DNA from 2 places in the Caulobacter sp. GW821-FHT09H08 genome. Region 2 is predicted to be linked to the other one. Evidence: predicted binding sites of a transcription regulator. Region 2 holds the regulator's gene; the other holds the start of a gene.

Region 1 (11,744 bases), on a different contig from region 2:
CCGACAGGATGACGGTGCCGCCGGGAACCAGGGCGCGCTTGATGTCCTGGGCCAGGCTGATCAGCGGGCGGGCGAGGATGTTAGCGAAGACCAGGTCGTAGGGCGCATTCTCGGCGACCAGCTTGTTCGACAGGCCCGAGGCGTGGACGAAGCGGGCGTTGGCCTTGTTGACCTGGGCGTTCTCCTTGGAGATCCGCACGCTGGGCTTGTCGATGTCGGTGCCGACGGCCAGCTTGCTGCCCGTGCGGGCGGCGGCGATGGCCAGCAGGCCCGTGCCGGCGCCGACGTCCAGCACCTTGTTGAACTTGCGGGCCTTGATCAGGCGGTCATAGGCTTGCAGGCAGCCGACCGTGGTGCCGTGGTGACCGGTGCCGAAGGCCGCGCCGGCCTCGATGCGCAGGTTGACCGTGCTGGCCGGCAGGCGGCCGCGATCGTGCATGCCGTAGACGAAGAAGCGGCCGGCGCGCACCGGCGGCAGGCCCGAGAGCGCCATGGCCAGCCAGTCGGCGTCGGCCAGCGTGTCGCGCGCGACCTTCAGGTCGTATTCGGCGAGCAGGACCATCAGGCCCTCGTCTTCCTCGTCGGTCGTCGGGAAGGCGTCGATGCGCCAGATGTTCTTGTCCTCGTCCTCTTCCAGGATCGAGTAGGTCGCGCCTTCCAGGCCCGGATGGTTGTCGATGGCGTCTGCGGCGGTCTCGGCCTCGATGCGCGAGCCGCGGGCGACGATCTGCTGGGGCGTATAGTCGGTCATGCGCACCCACTAGAGCGAGATGACCGAAAAAGCGAGCCTCAGAGCGTGGCAGCCGAAAGTGTGAGCGGTTTCGGCGTCTGCCACGCTCTAGATGTTTGGAGGCGAGCCTGTTTGTCGGCTTCTGATGGCCCATCAGAAACCGACAGGCTCTAGCGTGTCGTCATACCGGTCGCGGCCGCGTCGGCCAGCACCATCGGGACCGGCTGTGGCGCGCGATCCTCGGGCAGGGATATGTCGAGGATGTCGCCGCGCTGCGACGCCCAGTTCGGGTTGTTCGGATCGGGCGGAGCCGTCGCGGGGCCGTGCTGGGTCGGCTGATAAGGCGGAACCTCGGGGGCGGGCGGCACGTCATAGCCGACGTCGTAGGACGCCGTCTGGATCGGCGGCGGAGGCTGGGTCGATCGCAGGAAGTCGGTGCCGATGACGTAGTCGGGGACCTTGCCGGACGGCCAGGAGGTCGGCTCGGCTACGGCTTCCTGATAGGCGCCCGTCGGCTCCATCTCCGGCGTGTACGGCCCGTCCTGCGAACCGGTCTGCATGGCCAGGCCCGCCAGGGCCCCAACCACGGCGAAGGCCGGCGCGCCATACGCGATCGGGCGGGTGAGGGCGAAGGCCTTCAGGTGCTCGAGGAGGCGGGTGAGGTGCTCTTCCATGTCGCGATAGCGCGCGAAGGCCGCCTTTGGTTCGCCACGACCCGCGAAAGGCGCTCGCGAGACTCGCCGGGGCTCCTCTAGTCTGCCTGGAAAGAGGGATTCATGACCGACCGCGCCACCAAGCTGCTTCGCGAACGCCACGGCGGCGAACACGCCCGCGTCACCTATGTGGAGCTGTTCTTCGACCTCGTCTTCGTGTTCGCGGTGACCCAGCTGTCGCACGCCGTGCTGGCCCATCCGGACGGCCCGGGCCTGCTGCACGCGGCCCTGTTGTTGCTGGCCGTCTGGTGGGCATGGGTCTACACGGCCTGGGTCACCAACTGGCTGGATCCCGAGCGGCCGCTGGTGCGGATCATGCTGTTCGTGATGATGGCCGCCGCCCTGGTGCTGGCCGCCGCCATCCCCGACGCCTTCGGCGAGCGTGGCCTGGTCTTCGCCGCCGCCTATGTCTTCATCCAGGTGGGGCGGACGGCCTTCTTCCTGTGGAGCACCTGGAGCGATGCGACCCATCGGCTGAACTTCACCCGCATCCTGTTCTGGCTGGTGCTGTCCGGTGTCTTCTGGATCGTGGGCGCCTTCACGGAGGGCGAGGCGAGACTGTTGATCTGGGCGCTCGCCATGGGGCTGGAATATGTCTCGCCGGCCTTGGGCTTCTGGACGCCGGGCCTGGGCAAGACCAGCGCCAACGACTGGTCGGTCGAGGGCGCGCACCTTGCCGAGCGTTGCGCGCTGTTCACGATCATCGCCCTCGGGGAGTCGATCATCGTCACCGGCGCGACCGTGGTCGGACTGCCCTGGACGGTCGAGGTCTTCGCCGCCTTCGCCAGCGCCCTGGTGTGCAGCATCGCCATGTGGTGGATCTATTTCTCGTCGACCGCCGAGGCGGCCAGCGAGGCCATCGCCCATTCGTCCAATCCCGGCGCCATCGCGCGGGTGGCCTACACCTACAGCCACCTACTGCCGGTGGCGGGGATCATCGTGGCGGCGGTCGGGGACGAGTGGGTGATCCACCACCCGCTGGGTCATACCGACTTCAAGACCGCCGCGGCCGTCATCGGTGGGCCGGCGCTGTTCCTGTTCGGCGCGCTGGTCTTCAAGCTGGCGGTGTTCAAGCGCTGGTCGTTGACGCGCATCGCGGGCATGGCCGTTCTGGCGGGGCTGATCCCGGTCGCCGGCCATGTCAGCCCGCTGGTGCTGTCGATCCTGTCGAGTCTGGTCCTGGTGGGCGTCGGAGCCTGGGAAACCGTGCTCACGCCGGAAAAGAAGTAAGCGAGGCCTTGGGGAAGGCCTCGCTCGCAAGAGGTGGCCGCGCTCCAGGGTGAGCGGAGCGCGGCCCTCGGACGATGGGCGCCGGTTGAGGGATCGGCGCGGTCTCGTCAGAGATTGTATTCGGGCTTGCCGTAGACGGCGATCAGGTCGACCGAGAAGGCCGCGCCGTCGGCCAGGTCGGTGAAGTAGGCATTGCTGGCGTTGGCGTATTGGCCGACATCGGCCTTCATCGCCTCGGCCAGCAGCCAGCCGACCATGGCCGCCTTCGCGCCGATATCGGTCTTGCCGTAGCTGTTGAAGTAGTCGGTCCGCGTGTCGATCAGCGCGTGGACCTTGGCGTCGTCCGGCGTGGCGCCGAAGATCTTGGCGTAGGCGGTGCGGGTGGCCTCGAACAGGGTCTTGGTCCCGTACTCGGCGGCGAACGAAGCCGCGCCCGCGCCGTCACGACCCAGATTGACCGCGAAGTTGATGTAGCGGTTCTCGGCGTTGAAGGTCTGGTAGTAGGCCGAGTTCAGGTTGTTCGGGTTCGGACCGATCGGCGACACCAGATAGTCCATGCCGCCTTCGCCCGGGGTCTTGCCGGTGAAGAACTGGTAGGACGTGGTCGCCACAGCGGCCGTGGCGTCGGCCATGTTGACGATGGCCTTCAAGGCGTTGGCTTCGGTCATCTCGCCCGAGGCCACCTTGTCGGTCAGGCTTTGGACGTAGGCGCGATCGGTGTCGCTAGCCGGGCTGTAGCGCAGCAGGTTGTCGAAGGCGTCGGACAGGCGGACCAGGGTGTTGGCGCCCTTGACCAGCAGGTTGTTCCATTCGGCCAGGGTCCCGGTGACCTTTTCGACGATGATCGTGCCGCCTTCCCAGGTCAGGCGCGAGCCGCCATTGCCGTCGCTGACGACGCCGGTGAACTGCTTGCCGTCCAGGTCGAAGCGGTCTTCGGTCTTCGAGAAGTCGCGGACCAGATCCGTGCCTTGGCCGACGCCCGAGAAGGCGAAGCGGTCGGCGCCTGCGCCGCCGTACAGCTGGTCGTCGCCCGCGCCGCCGATCAGGATGTCGTCGCCGCCGTTGCCGTACAGGTAGTCGTTGCCGGCATTGCCCTGCAGCTGGTCCTGGCCGTCATTGACGTTGGCCAGATCCTGATCGCCCTGCAGGGTGTCCGAACCGTCGCCGCCGATCAGGCGGTCGTGGCCGCTGTCGCCGCGCAGGGTGTCTTCGCCCGCTTCGCCGCGCAGCACGTCGTTGCCGGCCTGGCCATAGATGAAGTCCTGGCCCACGCCGCCATAGATGGCGTCATGGCCGTCGCCGGCGTGGATGTTGTCGTTGGTCGACGTGCCCTTGATGCGGTCGGCGGCGGAGCCCGACCAGATCTCGACCTGTTCGACATTGACGATGCTGCCGCCGCCCGCGATCTGCTGCACGCCGGCCGCGCCAAAGTCGACGATCACCGACGCGCCCAGGCTCGTCAGGTTGATGTAGGCGTAGTCGCCTTGGCTGGTGTGCTCGCCGCCGTTGAAGTGGTCGCCCACGCCGCCGTACAGGCGGTCGAAGCCCGCGCCGCCGTTCAGGACGTCGCCGTAGCCGTCGTTGTCGTTGCCGCCGCCGGCGTACAGGTAGTCGTCGCCATCGCCGCCGTTCAGGGTGTCGGCGCCGTCGTCGCCGTACAGGGTGTCGTTGCCTTCCAGGCCGTTCAGCGTGTCGTTGCCGTTGCCGCCGTTCAGCTGGTCGATGCCGGTGGTGCCGTTGAGGGTGTCGTTGTTGGGGGTGCCCAGGATGACAGCCATGATCTCGTTTCCTTCTCTCTGATCTCTAGTTTTGTTGTGGAACAGGCGTGCGGCCGCGATCCGCGCGGCGCGCGGTTGGCCTCGGGAGCCTGTTCGATGGGATGACCGGAGCGCCCGGCCGGTGGTCCTAGGCCCCGAGGGGCGGTCGGGGGCCTGGCGCTCCGGGGGCTGGCGGGACCGGCGCTCGTCTTCGCGCTTGCGTTCGGCCGTCGCCGCGAGAACCCGTCCGGATCGCCGACGACCAGGCGCCAGACCAGCGGCGTTCGGCGCGCATCGGTGCGACCCGGGGAGGGGCCGAGCGATACGTCGCGAAAGGAACGGCGTTGGTCGACATGGTCAGGTGTTCTTCGGGGAGCTCGCTTAAAATGGGTGTGCAGTTCTTACTGGAACTTTTCCCCTCATCGGGGAGCCGGGGCGATACCCACCGAGCGCCGCTGGCAGTAGTGAAAATTTGTTCACGTAAGCGAGCGTAATGATTTCTGCATCTTCAGGTTTAATATCAAGTCATTGAAATGACTTCGAAATTCGAAATTCTGTCCAGATCGGACATGTCTAGTTTTTAATGAACATTGGTCGCCGATTACAGTTCGGTAAGGCAGTTCTTACGTCAAATGACAGGCGCGCTGAATCGACCGCGCGCCGTTTTTGGCGCCGGCTTGTCGACATCCTGATGGCGCCTGGAGCGGTCGATCAGGCCTTTTCGACGAAGCTGTCGATGACCTTCTTCTCGCCGGCCTTGTCGAAGGCGACGGTCAGCTTGTTGCCCTCGACGCCCGTGACCTTGCCGTAGCCGAACTTGACATGGAACACGCGGTCGCCGCGCGAATAGGCGCTGTTGGTCGGGGCCGAGACCGCGACGAGGCGGCCTTCGCCCTCGATCGGCGCCGAGCGGGCGGACGAGCCGGAACGGACGCCCTGGGTTCCGCGCCACGAACTTCCGCGATCGCTGAAGCCCGCCGTCCGTTCCTGGGCCCGTTTCCAGCCCGGGCTGTCATAGCTGCCGGCCTGGAAGGCGGACGTGCCCGGATCGTCCCAGCGCGAGGCGGCCGTCGACTGCATGCCGGGACCGCCGCCGTAGTAGCCGGTCTCGGACGCCGCATCGACGTGGGCGATCGGCAGTTCGTCGACGAAGCGGCTGGGCAGCTGGCTGGTCCAGCGGCCATAGACCTGACGGTTGGCCACGAAGCTGATCCGGGCCTCCTCGCGGGCCCGGGTGATGCCGACATAGGCCAGGCGGCGCTCTTCCTCGAGGCCCTTCTCGCCCTTGTCGTCCATGCTTCGCTGGCTGGGGAAGACGCCTTCCTCCCAGCCGGGCAGAAAGACCAGCGGGAACTCCAGGCCCTTGGCCGAGTGCAGGGTCATGATCCAGACGGCGTCGCCGGTGGCCTCGCGGTCCAGATCCATGACCAGCGACACGTGCTCCAGATAGGCCTCGAGCGTGTCGAAGGCGCCCATCGACTGGACCAGTTCCTTCAGGTTCTCCAGGCGGGTCTGGCTGGTGGGGCCCTTGTCCAGGCGCAGGGCGTCCGTATAGCCGCTCTCCTCCAGCACCGTCTCCAGCAGGCGCTGGTGGTGCACTGAGCCGATCAGCGAGCGCCAGCGATCCAGGTCGCGGATGAAGTTGGACAGCGCCGTGCGGGTGCGGGCCGGCAGTTCGTCGCTGGTGATGATCTCGCGCGCCGCTTCGGTGGTCGAGATCCCGTTCAGCCGGGCGATCTGCAGCAGCTTCTGCACCGAGGTGTCGCCGATGCCCCGCTTGGGCGTGTTGACGATCCGCTCGAAGGCCAGGTCGTCATCGGGCGACTGGATCAGGCGCAGATAGGCGTGGGCGTCGCGGATTTCCGCGCGCTCGAAGAAGCGCGGCCCGCCGACCACCTTGTAGGGGATCTGCAGCATCACGAAGCGTTCTTCGAAGGCGCGCATCTGGAACGAGGCGCGCACCAGAATGGCCATCTGGTTGTATTTGCGGCCGGCCTTCTTTGCCCGCTCGATCTCGTCGGCGATCATGCGGCTCTCGGCCTCGCCGTCCCAGACGCCGGAAACCTTGACCTTCTCGCCGCCCTTGGCCGGGGTCCACAGGGTCTTGCCCAGGCGGCCCTTGTTGGCGGTGATCAGGCCCGAGGCCGCAGCCAGGATGTGCTCGGTCGAGCGGTAGTTGCACTCCAACCGGACCACCTTGGCGCCGGGGAAGTCGCGCTCGAAGCGCAGGATGTTGTCCACCTCGGCCCCGCGCCAGCCATAGATCGACTGGTCGTCGTCGCCGACGCAGCAGACGTTCTGGCGGCCCTGGGCCAATAGGCGCAGCCACAGATATTGGGCGACGTTGGTGTCCTGGTACTCGTCGACCATCACGTATTTGAAGCGGCGCTGGAACTCGTCCAGCACGTCGGGATGGCCGGTGAACAGGCTGATATTGTGCAGCAGCAGGTCGCCGAAGTCGCAGGCGTTCAGGATGCGCAGGCGCTCCTGGTACTGACGATAGAGGCTGATGCCCTTGCCGTTGGCGAACTCGCCGGCCTCGCTGGTCGGGACGCGATCGGGCGTCCAGCCGCGGTTCTTCCAGCCGTCGATGATCTGCGACAGGATCCGCGGGGTCCAGCGCTTGGCGTCGATGTTCTCGGCCTCGATCAGCTGCTTCAGCAGCCGCTCGTTATCGTCGGTGTCGATGATCGTGTAGTTCGACTTCAGCCCCACCAGCTCGGCATGGCGGCGCAGGATCTGGGCGGCCACCGAGTGGAAGGTGCCCAGCCAACGCAGGCCCTCGGCCTCCGGGCCGATGATGTGGGTGATCCGCTCGCGCATCTCGCGCGCGGCCTTGTTGGTGAAAGTGACGGCAAGCATCTCCCACGGGCGGGCCTTGCCGGTCGCCAGGATGTGGGCGAGGCGCGTGGTCAGCACCCGGGTCTTGCCGGTGCCGGCGCCGGCCAGGACCAGCAGCGGGCCTTCGGTCGTCTCGACCGCCTCGCGCTGTTCCGGGTTCAGGCCGTCCAGATAGTCGGGCGCGCTCACGCTCGCCGGAGGACGGGCTCGGGCGAGGTCGGAGATGCGAGGAGAGGGGAGGTCGCCCGGGAAGGCCGAGTCGTCATCGGGATACATGGAACATATGTAGCACAAACCTCGCCGGGCTTAAGCCCCAACCGACCCCGATGAGGCCAGCAAAGCGGAACCTCCGGTCATGCGCGCCGTTGATCCGCCAACACGAACAGAGCCGACAGGCACGGAGACTCTCATGGCGGATGGAACCAGCAGCGGGGGCAATAGTGGCTTGGCGTTCATCGTAGGCGGACTGGTCGTCATCGTGGCGGTGCTCGCCTTCTTCGTGATGTCCGGCGGGTTCACCCAGCATAAGAAGGTCGATGTGGACATCTCCGCTTCGGCGCCCAAGCTGCCTGACGCGCCAGCGCCTAAGCCGGCGGGTTGAGGATCGCCATGAAAACCCTCGCACATGACGCCAGACACCAACCGGCGCCCCATCATGATCGGAGCGGCCTATGGGCGGCCCTGTTGGTCGTGGCCATCCTTGCCGCCGCCGTCTGGGGCGCGTGGAAGCTGGGCGTCATGGCCGGCGATCAGGTCGAGTGGCGCTCGCGCCTTCCCGACGTGGCGGCGCTTCGCAAGGGACCCAACCCTCAACCCGCGCCGATCCCGACGTCCCGCCGGCCTGGCGTGACGTCGGAGCCGCAGCGATAGGCTGGAAGCCAGCGGTCCCGGCTAGTTCGGCCGGGCTCGCTGTACCGCCGGAACCAGCAGGCCCGCCTGGTCGGTCGGCGCCTTGATGTCGTGATTGGTCGCCTTGCCCGCACCGGCGCCGCTACCCTGGCTGGCCCGGGCGCTTTCGACCGGAATCCATTCCTTGTGGTCGTCCTTCTTGCCCTTGCGGGCGCCGTCGCCGTTCACATCGCCGGCGGCGACGTTCAGAGCTCCCGACGGGCGAGCCTTGGTCTTCTGGCTTTCGCCCTTCACGCCATCGTACTTCATGAAGGCCGGCGCGGCCTGGACTTGTGTGACGCTAAGCATCGCGCAGGCGGCGATGGCGGGGAACAGGACTGAACGCTTCATCTTGAGCTTCCTTCGATTGTGTCGCGCCTAGGCGCGTTGTCCCTGGTTGTGTTCTGCCGGGAAGGCGCGCGAGCGCTCAGTTGCAGCGCCGGGCGGCGGCCGTCCGCGAAATGCATCCGGGTTGCACGCTGGTTGCACACGAGCCGCGTGTGGATCACTGTTTCCCAATGCACAGCTTGGCGCCGAAGCTGGAACTGGCCCTGAAGGCCCTCTCGATGAGCCGGGGGCGGATGGCGGCTGAGTTGGTGGTCGACAAGTCGCTGGTCGGGCGCTGGATTTCCGGGAAGGTTATCCCTTCGGCGCACAACCTGGCGCGTCTGACAGAGCTGATCGCGCAGCGGCGGCCAGGCTTCACGCTCCTGGACTGGGATCGCGACCTCGCCGCCCTGGCCACCGCGCTTGGCGTTGAGACGTCGCCGTCACCGTCGTCGGACATTCTCGCCGACTGGATTCCACCGGCCATCCTCAAGGAAGCCCTGCAAGGCGCGGCGGCGCGGGGCGCTGCCTATGAGGGCGTATGGCGATCGACCCGCCCGTCCAGCGATCTGCCTGGCCGTTTCCTGCATGACCACTGCCTGATCCAACGCGCGGAAAACGGCCTGCTGTCGTTCCGCACCGGCGTGGAGGGCGTCAGCTACGAGGGTGGCGCCCTGCTGCTGCAGCATCAGCTGTTCAGCGTGGCGGCTGACCGCGCGCACGGGACCTTGCTGTTCAGCATCTTCAACGGCGTGGCGCGGCAGAAGGCCGAGGTGCTGGACGGCATCACCCTGGCCTGTCTGCGCGACGCCGGCGGCTCGCCCGTGGCCTCGAGCTGCGTGCTTCACCGTGTGGCCGATCCGACCGGTGATCCCGACGAGGATTTGAGGATCTACGAGACCTGCATCGCCAACCAGGGAACGCCCTTGGCGCCGGAAGGCTCGGTTCCGGAAGCCATCCGCGCGCATCTGGTGCGTCAGGCCGATCCCGCCGGCATGGGCCTGGGCGGTTTGCTCAGGATGTACTTCGGTCAGTCCATGGCCCGGGGCTCCAGCCTCGACGGCGGAGTCTGAGGTTCAGCCCGGCTGGCCCGCGCGCGCCAGGGCGAACACCCGGCAGGCCGAGGCGAGGGGGCGTTCCCCGCGCTCCAGATCGATCTTCTGGATCAGGCCGGCAAAGCTGAGGCCGTCGCTGGCCGCCGCGCGGTCCAGCACCGCCCAGAACTCCGGCTCCAGGGCCAGGGACGTCGCGTGCCCCGCCAGGTTCACCGAACGCTTTTTCAGCAATCCAGCCAGGTTCAATCCTCGCGCTTGGCGCCGTCGAGGTCGCGCTTGAGCTTGTCGATGCGAGCGGCGTCCAGGGTTTTCTCGCCCTTGGTGCGGCCGAACTTGGCGCGGTTCTCTACCGCGCGGGCCTTGTCGTCGGCCTTGGCCTTGGCCTTGCGGGCCTGGTTCAGATTGACGATGTCGGCCATGGCGGGACTTCAGTTTCCTGGAACAGGGGGTTTCTTCTTCGGGACAGGACGAATGACCACGGTTTCCTGCAGGCGCAAGGTCTGATCCTTCTTGAGGATCAGTGGCGCGCGACCCGGGAACACGCAGTTCTGCATCGAGCGGTCATTGTACAGCATCCAGCGCTTCACCGCCTGGCCATTGGCCTTGCAGGCCAGGCCCACGGACCAAGCCGGGACGTCCGCGCCGCCGCTCCAGGCGAAGCCCATCGAGGTCCCGGCGTCGATGGCCGCGCCGTTCGGCGTGATGGTCTTGCCGCCCGACGCGAAGGTGAGGCGCTCGGGGGCGACCAGGCGGATCGAGAAGCCGCCGAAGCCGCGCTCGTCCTCGCTGCCGCCCAGCCCCAGGGCGTCGACGCGCGAGGCGATGGTGGTATCGAACTCCACCCGCCGGGCGCCGGCCTTCAGCGGCCGCACCGTGACCTTGGTGGTCTCGCGGGCGACATAGGCCAGCTCCGGCCCGGAATTGACCATCCAGTCGACCTCGACCGTCAGGGTTCCGCCGCCCTCGGCGTCGCCCAGGAACGTCTTCGAGCGGACGAAGTAGCTGAGCCCCTTCATGTACCAGCCGTCGGCGACCGTCTTGCCGTCCGTCTGGACCTTCATCCAGGCCCACCAGGCGCCCCGCTGGTGCGGGTGGTCGCCGGGCTTGTCCTCGGTCAGGGCCGTGCCGTCGGGCGCGTAGAGCGGGCTGACATAGTTCGAGCGCCCGGGCTCGGCGGTCGGATCCAGCGGCTTGGTCCGATAGACAAGCACCGTCTTGCCGGCCTCGGTCAGGGTCACCGCATCGTCGGCGAAGACCGCGTCCACGCGCTTGTCGATCGCGGGATCCGCCAGCGCGGGCGCGGCCGACAGCAACAGGGCGGTGGCGAGAAGAGCGCGGAGGCTCATGCGGCGTCCTCTAGGAGTTCGGGAACGTATCAAGAACAATCCAGGCGTGCATGGCAAGCTGAAACTTGGATCCTGAAACTTGGCCGGTGGCGTGGCCGTTTGATGTCCGAAGGGCCGAGATGGGCCCTGGCAAGCCTTGGAGACGACAGATGATCGACCTCACCCAGATCAAGGAACACCAGGAAGTCGTCGGTTCGGACGGCGGTCACGTCGGCCGCGTCGACCACATCGCCGGTGGCGAGATCGAGCTGGCCAAGCTGGACCTGGGCGGCGGCTTCAAGCACCACATGATCCCGCTGTCGTGGGTGGAATATATCGACGACGACAAGGTCCACCTGGCCCTGACCAAGGACGACGCCAAGTCCCAGTGGCGCGAGAAGCACTAGGCGCTCAGCGTTCGTAGGATCAGGAGGCCTCCACGTCGCAAAGTGGGGGCCTTTTGATTGACCTGGCCCAAGAAGCAGCTGCCTATCCGCGCGATCAGCGCGGAGGGTCTTCGATGTACACGCTCTATGGTTCGCCCAGCACGGCCGGCACGGCCATCCACTGGATGCTCCTGGAGCTGGACGTCCCGTTCGAGGTCCATCTGCTCGACTTCGACAAGGCCGAGCACAAGACACCCGAATATCTGGCGATCAATCCCGATGGCGTGGTGCCGACGTTGATCGTCGATGGCGCGCCGATCACCCAGATGGCGGGCCTCGCGACCTTGCTGGCCGAGCGCCACCCGGAAGGCGGCTTCGCACCGCCGCTGGGCTCCGTCGAGCGCGCCGAGTATCTGAGCTGGACCCTGTGGCTGGCCAACGCCTTCCAGCCCAACTTCCGGGCCTGGTTCTATCCACACGAGCCCGCCGGCG
Region 2 (11,744 bases):
GCCGACCTGCACCGTCCGCTGGCGCATGACGCACCGCGCGCGCCGCGCGGTCCGATGGACTTCACCACGCCGGTCAGCCGCGCCGACTACGCCGACGTGGTCGCCAAGGCCAAGGACTACATCGCCGCCGGCGACATCTTCCAGGTCGTGGCCAGCCACCGCTTCCGCGCGCCCTTCGACCTGCCGCCGTTCGCCCTCTACCGCTCGTTGCGCCGGACCAACCCGTCGCCTTTCCTGTTCTTCCTGAACCTGGACGGCTTCAATCTGGTGGGCTCCAGCCCCGAGATCCTGGTCCGCCTGCGCGACAACAAGATCACCATCCGGCCGATCGCCGGCACCCGTCCGCGCGGCGCGACGCCGGAGGAGGACGCGGCGCTGGAAGCCGAACTGCTGGCCGATCCGAAGGAACGCGCCGAGCACCTGATGCTGCTGGACCTGGGCCGTAACGACGTCGGTCGCGTGGCCATGCTCAATCACCAGGGTCGCAACGCTCCGGCCGAGCGTCCGAAGGGGCCGAACGTCCGGGTGACCGAGAGCTTCACGATCGAGCGCTACAGCCACGTGATGCACATCGTCTCGAACGTCGAGGGCACGGCGCCCGAGGGCGTCGATCCGGTCGACGTGCTGATGGCCGCCCTGCCCGCCGGCACGCTGTCGGGCGCGCCCAAGGTGCGGGCCATGGAGATCATCGACGAGCTGGAAGTCGAGAAGCGCGGCATCGGCTATGCCGGCGCTGTCGGCTATTTCGGCGCCGACGGCTCGGTCGACACCTGCATCGTGCTGCGCACGGCGCTGGTCAAGGACGGCATGATGTACGTCCAGGCCGGCGGCGGCATCGTCGCCGACAGCGACGCGGACGCCGAGTACGACGAAACCCTGCACAAGTCCCGCGCCCTCAAGCGCGCTGCCGAGGAAGCCTGGCGATTCAGCTGAGCCTTAGGGCTGCTTAGGGACCGCCCCTATGGACCGCCCAGGCGGTCGTCTGGAAGGTGCTGGGTGACCGCCGGCGGCGCCAGCACCATCACGGTGGCGAAGGTCAGGGCGCAGAACGCGGCGAAGGCCGCGGCGGCCAGCACCGGCGCCATCTTCTGGACGCGCTTCTTCGACCGCAGCAAGGCGCGGGCGTAGGCCAGAGCGACAGGGTCCAGGGCGGAATCACGCGGGTCCATGGCGTCCATGATGCCCCGGTCCGCGACCGCTGTAACCGTTACTGAAAGCCGCAGGCGAAAATGGCGCTACACATCCGCCCGCCTCAGGCTAGAACCGCACTTCGAAAGGCGGCGTCATGATCCTCGTCATCGATAACTACGACAGCTTCACCTACAATCTCGTCCACTATCTGAACGAGTTGGGGGCCGAGACCGTCGTCTACCGCAACGACGCCCTGACGGTGGAGGAGGCCCTGGGCCTGAAGCCCGCCGCCGTCCTGCTGTCGCCGGGCCCCAAGGCCCCGGACCAGGCCGGTATCTGCCTGCCGCTGCTGGGCGCCGCGCCGGCCGACCTGCCGATCCTGGGCGTGTGCCTGGGCCACCAGGCCATCGGCCAGGCCTTCGGCGGCGAGGTGATCCGCGCCAAGGCCGTGATGCACGGCAAGGTCAGCAAGGTGCGCCACGACGACAAGGGCATTTTCAAGGGCCTCCCCAACCCCTTCACCGCCACGCGCTACCACAGCCTGGCGGTTCGCCGCGAAGACCTGCCGGCCGATCTGGAGGTCACCGCCTGGACCGAGGACGGCGAGATCATGGGCGTGCAGCACAAGACGCGGCCCGTGTTCGGCGTCCAGTTCCACCCGGAATCGATCGCCACCGAGGGCGGTCACCAGATGCTGGCCAATTTCATGGACCTGTCGGGCGTCAAGCGCGACGCGGCCACCTGGGTCTAGGGTCAGCGCATGTCCGACGCTTTCAAGCCGCTGCTGGCCAAGCTGGCCGACGGCCAGACCCTGGGCGACGACGACGCCGAGGTGTTCTTCGCCGCCTGCCTGCGCGGCGAACCGACCCCGGCCCAGGTCGCCGCCGCCGTCACCGCCATGCGCCTGCGCGGCGAGACGGTGGGCGAGATCGCCGCCTGCGCCCGCGCCATGCGCCGCGCCGCCGTTCAGCTGGAGCACCCGTACGACGTCATCGACGTCTGCGGCACCGGCGGCGATGGCCTGCACACGCTGAACATCTCCACCGCCGTGGGCTTCGTGGCCGCCGGCGGCGGGCTGAAGGTCGCCAAGCACGGCAACCGCGCCATCACCTCCAAGTCCGGCACCGCCGACGTTCTGACCGCCCTGGGCGTCAATATCGACGCCACGCGCGAGCAGCAGCGCCAAGCCCTGGACGAGGCCGGCATCTGCTTCCTGTTCGCCCAGTCGCATCACGGGGCGATGAAGCACGTCGCGCCGATCCGCCAGCAGCTGGGTTTCCGCACGATCTTCAATCTGCTGGGCCCGCTAACCAATCCGGCCGGCGCCAAGCGGCAGGTTGTCGGCGTCTCGGCCCCGCGCTTCGTCGAGCCGATCGCCAAGGCTCTGGGGGCTCTGGGCGCCGAACGCGCCTGGTCGGTGCACGGCTCGGGCATGGACGAGCTGACCACCACGGGTGAGACCGAGGTCGCCGAATGGCGGGACGGTCGCATGCACCTGTTCAAGATCACCCCCGAAGCCGTCGGCCTGCCGCGCGCCTCGCTGTCGGACATCACCGGCGGCGATCCGGCGTTCAACGCCGCCGCCCTGACCCGCCTGTTCGACGGCGAGCTCGGCCCCTATCGCGACATCGTGCTGCTGAACGCCGCCGCCGCCTTCCTGGTGGCCGACAAGGTCGAGACCCTGGCCGAAGGCATCGAACTGGCCGCCGACGTCATCGACGCAGGCCGCGCCAAGGCCGCCCTCGCCGGCCTGGTGGCCGCCACCAATACGGAAGTTTCCGCGTGACCGACATCCTCGCCAAGATCGCCGCCTACAAGCGTGAGGAGGTCGTCGACCGCAAGCGTCGCCGCACCCAGGCCGCCCTCGAGACCGCCGCTCGGAACGCCTCCTCGCCTCGCGGCTTCAAGCAGGCCCTGATCAATAGCCACGCTCCCGGCAAGCTGTCCCTGATCGCCGAGATCAAGAAGGCCTCGCCGTCCAAGGGCCTGATCCGCGCCGACTTCGATCCGCCGGCCCTGGCCCGAAACTACGAAGCCGGCGGCGCGGCCTGCCTTTCCGTCCTGACCGACGGCCCCAGCTTCCAGGGCGCCGACGCCTATCTGATCGACGCCCGCCGGGCGGTCAGCCTGCCCTGCATCCGCAAGGACTTCCTGGTCGATCCCTGGCAGGTGGCCGAGAGCCGCGCCCTGGGCGCCGACGCCATCCTGGTCATCCTGGCCATGATCGACGACGTCCTGGCCGCCGAACTGATGAGCGAGGCCAAACGCCTGGGCATGGACGCCCTGGTCGAGGTCCACGACGAAGCCGAGATGGCCCGCGCCGGCGCCCTGGGCTCGGATCTGGTCGGGATCAACAACCGCGACCTGAAGAGCTTTGTCGTCGACCTGGCCGTGACCGAGCGTCTGCAGGCCCATGCCCCGAAGGACGCCTTGCTGGTCACGGAGAGCGGCATCTTCACCCACGACGACGTGGTGCGGATGGAAGCGACCGGCGCCAAGGCGATGCTGGTCGGCGAAAGCCTGATGCGTCAGGCCAACGTCACCGAGGCCACCAAGATCCTGATCGGCTGACGGATACCGACCGACGGATCGGGTACGCGCCGTCTGGCGTTTTCTTCCTCGCCCGCCCACAGTCGCCTCAACAAGACAGCCGCCGCGCCACGACGACGGCGGACGCCACGCGAGGAAACGCGAATGCATTGGGTCGCCCGCGTGGTGAATTGGTCCCTCGTCGCCTTCTTCAAGCGCGAGGGCTGGACGATCGAGAGCTCGGCCCCGACGACGACCCGCAAGTTCGTGATCATCGCCGCCCCGCACACCAGCAACTGGGACTTCGTCTACTTCCTGGGCGCGGCAGACGCCCTGAACCTGAAGCTCAACTTCATGGGCAAGGCCTCGCTGTTCCGCTGGCCGTTCGAGCGGATGATGAAGGACCTGGGCGGCGTGCCGATCGACCGCTCGCAATCGCGTGACACGGTCCAGGCCATGGCCGACGAGTTCGCCCGCCGCGACGAATTCATGCTGGTGATCGCGCCAGAAGGCACGCGCGGCAAGGCCGCCGGCTGGAAGACCGGCTTCTACAACATCGCCCTGAAGGCCGGCGTGCCCATGGTGCCCGCCTTCATGGACTACGAGCGCAAGGTTGTAGGCCTTGGCCCGGCGATGACGCCCAGCGGCGACTACGAGAAGGACCTCGCGGTGCTGGCGGCGTTCTATGCGCCGGTGACGCCCAGGCACCCGGAGCGGAAGACCGTCCTCTAAGGGCGCCACGTTTTGGCCAAGCTCCGCCGTCTAGCTAATGGCCAGACGGAGGGACATCGATGACCGAAGCGCGCGCCGAGAAGACCGGCTGGATCCATGGACTGGTCGAGACGGCCAAGACCTTCGCCATCGTGCTGGTGGTGTTCCTGATCCCGCGTACGGTCTTCTGCCAGCCGTTCACGATCCCCTCGGAGTCGATGCAGCCGACTCTGCTGGTCGGCGACTACATCCTGGTCTCCAAGTATCCATACGGCCTGAGCCGCCACTCGATCCCGCTCAGCCCGCCCGTCGGCCATGGCCGCCTGATGGCGCAGGCGCCCGAACGTGGCGACATCGTCGTGTTCAAGAGGCCCAGTGACGGTCGCACTGACGTGATCAAGCGGGTGATCGGCCTGCCCGGCGACCGCATCCAGGTCAGCGGCGGCCAGTTGCGCATCAACGGCGTCGCCGTTTCCCAGAGCTTGACGGGCATCGACGCCGATGGCGCGCCCGGCGCCTATCCGATCCCCGTCCGCCATCTGCGCGAAACCCTGCCCAACGGCCGGACCTACGCCACCAACAGCTTCGGCGCCGACACCCTGGCGGCCAATACCGGCGTCTATACCGTGCCGGCCGGCTGCTACTTCGTGATGGGCGACAATCGCGACAACTCGGCCGACAGCCGGTTCAACCCGGGCTCGACGCCGAGCGGCTACGCTTCGTGCCCGTGGGACGTGGCCCGCGACGCCAATCTGCCGCCGGAGCTGGGCATGGGCTTCATCCCGGCCGAGAACCTGGTGGGGCGCGCCGAGCGTATCCTGTTCTCCTGGAACGGCCACGGCCTGCGCCTGGACCGCACCTTCCGCAAGTTGCCCGCGCCGAAGGTTGGCTGAGACCTGGCAGGTCGCTAGGGTCCGCCCGCTTCGGATCGAAAGGGAATCGAATGCGGGACGGCCCGTTCCTCACGGCTCTGCGCAACGCCACGCCCGCGCCCTTGCGTCCGGTGCTGGGCCGCCTGCGCCGTGCGCTGATGCCGACGCCCGCCCCTAGCGCCGCCGGAGCCGCGCCGAGCGATCCCGACGCCCTCCAGGCCCCGCCAGAACTTTGGCACCTGGTCGGCGCCGCCGACGCCGACTTCATCCGCGTGGGCCAGCAGTTCCGGGACCTCTTCATCGACGCCGGCCTGCAGCCACACCACGCCATCCTCGACGTCGGCTGCGGCATCGGTCGCGCCGCCGCGCCGCTGGTCGAGTATCTGGACGAGAACGGGCGCTATGCCGGCTTCGACGTGATGGCCCAGGCCATCGACTGGTGCAAAGCCAACATCGCCGTCGGTGACCCGCGCTTCGCGTTCGTCCACGCCGACATGCACAGCGACCGGTACAACCCGGAAGGCTCACAGCCGGCCAGCGCCTATGTCTTCCCTTATCCGGACAACAGCTTCGACTATGTCTGGCTGGGCTCGGTGTTCACCCACCTGCTGGCCGCCGACCAGGCCCAGTTCGCCCGCGAGATCGCGCGGGTGCTCAAGCCCGGCGCTATCAGCATCGTCTCCTGGTACCTGATCGACGATGAGGCCCGCGCCAACACCGGGACGGGTAAGGCCGTATTCGACTTCGTCTACCCGCTGGACGGTTGCTGGACGGCCACGCCGGACCTGCCGGAGGCCGTGATCGGCTACGACCTGGAACCCGTGCTGGCGCAATACGACGCCCTGGGCCTAGACGTCCTGAACCAGGCCCTGGGCGGCTGGCGCCGCGAACCCACCCAGGACCAGGACATCATCGTCGCCCGCAAGCGGGCCTAGGCGCCACCAAAGACGAAGTCGGCCTTCCAGTAGCCCTTCGCTGGATCGAGGATGTCGATGGCGAACGGCGCTGCGCCGTCCGACAGGTCCAGCATCCAGGCGTCGTTGGATCGAACCATGACGCCCAGGTCGGCTTTCTGCGCCTCGGCGAGCAGCCACCCCACCATGGCGGCCTTCGTGCCGATCCCGTTCGCGCCGTCGCCGCCATAGGCCGCGAAATAGTCCGTGCGGGTGTCGATCAGGGCGTGGATCTTGGCGTCGGTGGGCGTCCCGCCGAAGATCGCCGCATAGGCCTTCCTGGTCGCGTCGAACAGCGACAACGACCCGTAGTCGGCCGTGAATTTCGCATTGCCTTCGCCCAGCTTGCCCAGGTTGACCGCGAAGTTGATGTAGCGGTTCTCCAGATTGAAGCTTTGGTAGTAGCCGCTGTTCAGGTTGTTGGCGTTCGGCCCCGTCGGCGAAACCAGGTAGTCGACGCCGCCGCTTCCAGGGATCTTTCCGGTGAAGAACTGGTACGCCAGGGTCGCGACCGCGGTCGTCGCTCCCGCGCCCCGGATCACCTCGGTGATCGCCGCCGCCTGGGAGAGGGTCCCGGCCGCGATGCGCGCATCGAGGTCGCCGGCGCTGGCGCCGATTCCGCCGCGCAGGATAGCTTCCACAGCGACCTGCGAGGCCGACAGCAGCAGCGAGACGGTCTTGTCAGCGAACTTCAGGCTCTCGACATTGATCAGCGTGTCGACGCCCTCGCCGCCTGTCGTCCGTTGATCGCGGACCGTCCACGAGCCGTCGCCGTTGCGGCTCCAGCTGAAATTGGTCGAGGCGGCGGCATAGCCCATCACGTCGACGCCACCCCCGCCGTCGATCCGGTCGTCGCCGCTGCCGCCAGCCAGGGTGTCGGCCCCTGAGCCGAACTTGACGTCCAGCCGCTCGACGTTGCGCAGGTGCACGGCGGCCAGACTCGTCAGGCTGCTGGGAACGAAGATGTCGCCGTTCAGGTCCCGGACGATCCGCAGGGCTTCGCTCCGGGCGCTATAGTCGGCCTTGAACAGGTCGACGCCCGCCCCACCGTCAAGGTCGGCCAGCCAGGTCTGGTCGAAGATGTCGTTGCGCGTCGTGCCCAGGCCAGCGTCGGCCAGGAACGCCAGGTCGAGGTCGCCGATGGAATAGCGATAACCTCGATAGTAGGCGACGCCGTTCATCAGGCCCGTCAGCGGATCGCCGCCGCCTGGGAAGGCGCCGGACGTGCCGTAGTGGCTATAGTTGCCGGGCGTCAGCGGTGCGCTCTCGCCACGCAGGGCCAGAACATTGGGCCCGGAATAGAACGGCGCGCCGCCCTGTTTCACGACCCGGAGGTCGTAGGGCGAGCGGTAGACATCGGTCGGCGTCTCGCCATAGCCGCTGAAGGCCAAGCCATGGCCCAGTTCGTGAAGAATCACGCTCAGCGCGTCGGTGCGATTGGTCGGGATGTCGTCGGCCGTGTCCGGTGTCGGATCGAACCAGAGCTCGTTGCGCAGGTAGTCGATCGAGAACTGCAGGCGCAGATCGTCGGCGCTGCCATTCGGATTGGTCCCGGACCGCAGTTCCGCGCTCAGCGTCCCTTCGGCGAGAATCAGGCCGTCGGCGAATCGCGCCGAGGTCGTGACGGCCGCCGGACCGCCCTGGGCGCGGCCCGAGGATGTCGTGGTCATGACCTCGACGATGATGTTGGCGGTCCCCGAGCCGGCCAGCACCGCGCTCCACTTCGAGAGCGCCAGCGTAATGGTCTGGGTCAGGTTGGCGCGTTCGACATCGGTGATCCCCACACGGTCGTCAAAGCGGATCGAGGGCGTGATCGTCATAAGGATCAATCCGTTAGAGCCAGGACCTGAATGTCTCGCCGATCGTGCCGGAACGAAAGCGCGTTGGCCCGTCGTCCCATCGTTGGCGGAGAAGCTATCCCTTTAGTCGCCTGGGTTCACGACTTGTGTCGTTGGTAATCGTCAACTTGACATTAAGGAAGAACGCCTAGAGAACATTCGAAAGGTTTGCGGTTTGTTCCGCGCTCCAGCCGAGGTCGACATGCTCACTCGCAAGCAGCACGAACTGCTGATGTTCATCCACGAACGCATCAAGGAGACCGGTGTCTCTCCCTCGTTCGACGAGATGAAGGAAGCGTTGGATCTGGCCTCGAAGTCGGGCATTCACCGGCTGATCACGGCGCTGGAGGAGCGCGGCTTCATCCGCCGTCTGGCCCACCGGGCCCGGGCGCTGGAGGTCGTGAAACTGCCGCAGCAGGCGACGACGGCGGCGCCGCCCAAGGGCCGTGGCGCGTTCCGCCCGCAGGTCTTCGAGGGCGGCGGCGCACCGCCGCCGGCTCCGGTCGCCTCGGCGCCCGCCAACGACAGCCGCGAACTGCCGATCTTGGGCAAGATCGCGGCCGGCACGCCGATCGACGCCATCCAGCACGAGCGCGAGCGCCTGCCGGTGCCCGAAGCCATGCTGGGCAACGGCGAGCACTATGTCCTTGAGGTTCAAGGCGACTCGATGATCGAGGCCGGCATCCTCGACGGCGACTACGTCATCATCAAGAAGGGCGACACCGCCACCTCGGGCGAGATCGTCGTCGCGCTGGTGGGTGAGGAAGCTACCCTCAAGCGCCTGCGCAAGAAGGGCGGCTCGATCGCCCTGGAAGCGGCCAATCCGAAATACGAGACCCGCATCTTCGGCCCCGACCAGGTCGAGGTGCAGGGCAAGCTGGTCGGCCTGATCCGCCGGTACCACTGAGGTCATCCCGCGAAAGCGGGGACCCAAGCGACTAAAAATTCGGCCCCGATCTTCATCCCAGGATCGGGGCCTCTTCGTTTCTATGGCTTGGGAGCTAGCCGCCCCTCCTCCGCCAGACGCTTGGCGACGACGTCGAAGCCGGCCCAGGCCGAGGCGGCCAGGGAGGCGCCGGTGCTGACCCGGCGCACGCCCAGCGCGCCCAGGCTCTCGACCGACATCTCCGCCCCCCAGAAAAGGATATTGACCGGCTTGGGCGCGACAGCCTCGACGATGGCTTTGATCTCCTGCGGATCGGTCACGGCCGGCGCGTAGAGGCAGTCGGCGCCGGCGGCGGCATAGGCCTTCAGCCGCTCCAGCGTCGGCGCCAGAGCCCGATTGCCGCGCAGATAGCCTTCGGTGCGGCCCACCAGCATGACGTCCTGTCCCGAAGCGTCGATGGCGGCGCGGGCGGCCTTGAGGCGTTCCAGGGCGACCGGCAGGTCGTAAAGCGCCGAACCCGACCAATCCTCGATCGAGAGACCCGAGACCCCCGCCTCGATGGCCAGGGTCACGCTCTCGAAGACGCCTTCCGGCGTGGCGGCGAAGCCGGCCTCGAAGTCGGCGTTCACCGGCAGGTCCGTGGCCGCGCACAAGAGACGCAGGTGCTCGATCACCTCGTCGCGGGTGATCTGGCCATCGTCCTTGCCCATCGCCCAGGCCGCCCCGGCGCTGGTCGAGGCCAGGGCCTTGAAACCCAGCTTCTGCAGGCGCTTGGCGCTGCCGGCGTCCCAAGGATTGGGCAGGGCGAAGCAGCCGTGGGCATGCAGGGCGCGGAAGGCCGCGCGGCGGGCGGCGAACGGATTGGACATGGCTACTCCTCCGAGGCGCGATGGTGTTCCGCGCTCATGACGACGCTTAGCGGTCGGTCGTGACATAGGGTGTCAGCAGGCGGCTCCCAAATGCCCGCCTCTCAAACGTCTGGCTCCACGGGCGATCGCCGCGCAAGGGCTGGGCCCAGACGATCCGCCAGCCGTCGGGGCGTCGATAGAGCTCGGCGGCCCCTCCCCGCGCGAAATCCTCGGCGGTCAGCAGCACCGCGTCAGCGCATAGCGGCGGGATCCGGTCAGGCGCCGGGCCCCGGATCACCACGACCTCGCTACGCACGCACAGACTGGACAGAATCTCGGCCGTCGGGGTCTTGCGCGACCAGGCGATCGACAGCCGCACCGGAGCGCCCGGAGCCGGCGCACAAGCGCGCTTGTCGCAGGCATAAAGGTTCCAGGCCGCCGGCGTCAGGCCGCGCCGCCTCGCCCAGAGCTCGGCTCCGAACCGCTTGGCGTCGGTGCGCAGCAGGACGGCCGCGTCGCCGGATCGCACGGCGGCCGTGGCGCCGTCATTCGCGATCCAGGCGTCCGGCGCGGCTGGCCGAGGCCACAGGGCGACTGCCAGGGCCAGGGGCGCGCCGATCCAGCGCAGACGGCCCCGCCACAGGCAGAGGATCATCAACCCCAGGAAGGCGACCACCAGCACCTGCGGCGGCGCGCTCGCGACGATCCGCTGGGCGCCGTGCGCTTGCGCGAAGCCGTTGGCGATCCCGACCATGCCGTCGATGCCCCAGCCGGCCGCCTTGAGAAACGGCGCGCCGAGCCCGAAGGACTCAAGCAAGGTGCCGACCGCCAGGAACGGCATGATCACGAACGACGATAGCGGCGCGACCGCCAGATTGGCCGGCAGGCCCCAGACGGCAACGCGGTTGAAGTGCTGCATGGCGAATGGCGCGGTCGCCAGGCCCGCCACGAGGCTGGCGGCGACGCTGCCGACCAGCCAGACGAAGCCCGCCTGCGGCCAGCGGATCCACCAGGGCGTCGAGATCTCGCGCACCGGCTGAGGCCAGGCTTCGGCCAAGGCCACCAGCGCGGCCGTTGCGGCGAAAGACATCTGGAAACCCGGCTCGCCCGCCGTCTCGGGCTTCAGGAGCAGGATCAGCAGGGCGGCGACCGCCAGGCCATGCAGGGTGATCGCCCTGCGGTCGAACAGGATGGCCAGGAAGGCGACGCTGGCCGTGATCGCCGCGCGCTCGGCCGGCGGCGGCGCGCCGGAGATGACCAGGTAGCCCAGCACCGCGACAAGGCCGGCGACGGCGGCGATCTTCTTGCCCGGCGCCCGCAGCGCCAGCCAGGGCCAGGCCGCGACGCCCAGGCGGATCGCCGCGAACACGAAGCCGCCGACAATGGCCATGTGCAGGCCCGAGATCGACAGGATGTGCGCCAGGCCTGACGCGCGCATGGCCTCGGTCTGCTGCTCGGTGATCCAGGCCTCGTGGCCCGTGACCATGGCCGCGCCGATGCCGCCGCTCGAAGGCCCCATCCTGGCCAGGATGCGCTGCGCCAGGCTCCAGCGGAACGCATTGACCGCCATGGAAAGGCGCAGCCTGAGGGGCGGCGGCTCGAGCCTCGCAGCGTCGATGTCGCCGATCACGAAGCCCACCCCGCCGATGCTGTCGAACCAGGCGTCGCGCGCGAAGTCATAGGAGCCGGGTGCGGCCGGCGGCGGCGGTGGGCCCAGCATGGCCTTGAGGTGGACCGTCTCTCCTGGAGCCGGGGTCTCGTTCTCGCCGATCGTCACCCGGATCCGACGCGGCGTCCGCTCCGGCGCCAGTCCAGAAACCCTGACCGGCGCGATCAGGAGACGCGGCCCACCGGCGCTAGGGCTGACAACGTCGACGACGAAGCCGTCGACACGGCGCACGACGCGCTCGCCGGCCATGACCGGCGCGGCCACCCGGTCGCTACGCACCTTGGCGGCCAAGGCGCCGGCGGCTCCG

Evidence for each region. The regulator LexA, encoded in region 2, represses DNA repair genes until DNA is damaged. The targets are predictions, from matches to a motif close to ATGTTCNCNANNTGTTCT.
Region 1: AC07NN_RS14055 (ATP-dependent helicase) is a predicted target of LexA. The motif match lies at 7,548-7,565, and genes of this name have one in related genera.

What each region holds. Positions count from the first base shown of each region.
Region 1 covers NZ_JBWKOC010000003.1:938,756-950,499, forward strand. The annotation lists gene AC07NN_RS14035 (50S ribosomal protein L11 methyltransferase) at 1-751, opposite strand, end outside; gene AC07NN_RS14040 (hypothetical protein) at 901-1,404, opposite strand; gene AC07NN_RS14045 (low temperature requirement protein A) at 1,507-2,673, shown strand; gene AC07NN_RS14050 (hypothetical protein) at 2,781-4,451, opposite strand; gene AC07NN_RS14055 (ATP-dependent helicase) at 5,142-7,547, opposite strand; gene AC07NN_RS14060 (hypothetical protein) at 7,717-7,872, shown strand; gene AC07NN_RS14065 (hypothetical protein) at 7,956-8,141, shown strand; gene AC07NN_RS14070 (hypothetical protein) at 8,163-8,510, opposite strand; gene AC07NN_RS14075 (helix-turn-helix domain-containing protein) at 8,678-9,559, shown strand; gene AC07NN_RS14080 (ribbon-helix-helix domain-containing protein) at 9,563-9,772, opposite strand; gene AC07NN_RS14085 (DUF4169 family protein) at 9,784-9,960, opposite strand; gene AC07NN_RS14090 (DUF6807 family protein) at 9,970-10,887, opposite strand; gene AC07NN_RS14095 (DUF2171 domain-containing protein) at 11,037-11,273, shown strand; gene AC07NN_RS14100 (glutathione S-transferase family protein) at 11,387-11,744, shown strand, end outside.
Region 2 covers NZ_JBWKOC010000002.1:819,095-830,838, forward strand. The annotation lists gene trpE (anthranilate synthase component I) at 1-933, shown strand, start outside; gene AC07NN_RS08885 (hypothetical protein) at 960-1,169, opposite strand; gene AC07NN_RS08890 (anthranilate synthase component II) at 1,286-1,882, shown strand; gene trpD (anthranilate phosphoribosyltransferase) at 1,892-2,917, shown strand; gene trpC (indole-3-glycerol phosphate synthase TrpC) at 2,914-3,702, shown strand; gene AC07NN_RS08905 (lysophospholipid acyltransferase family protein) at 3,826-4,392, shown strand; gene lepB (signal peptidase I) at 4,452-5,264, shown strand; gene AC07NN_RS08915 (class I SAM-dependent methyltransferase) at 5,315-6,178, shown strand; gene AC07NN_RS08920 (alkaline metalloproteinase) at 6,175-8,016, opposite strand; gene lexA (transcriptional repressor LexA) at 8,237-8,941, shown strand; gene AC07NN_RS08930 (isocitrate lyase/PEP mutase family protein) at 9,022-9,789, opposite strand; gene AC07NN_RS08935 (ComEC/Rec2 family competence protein) at 9,836-11,744, opposite strand, start outside.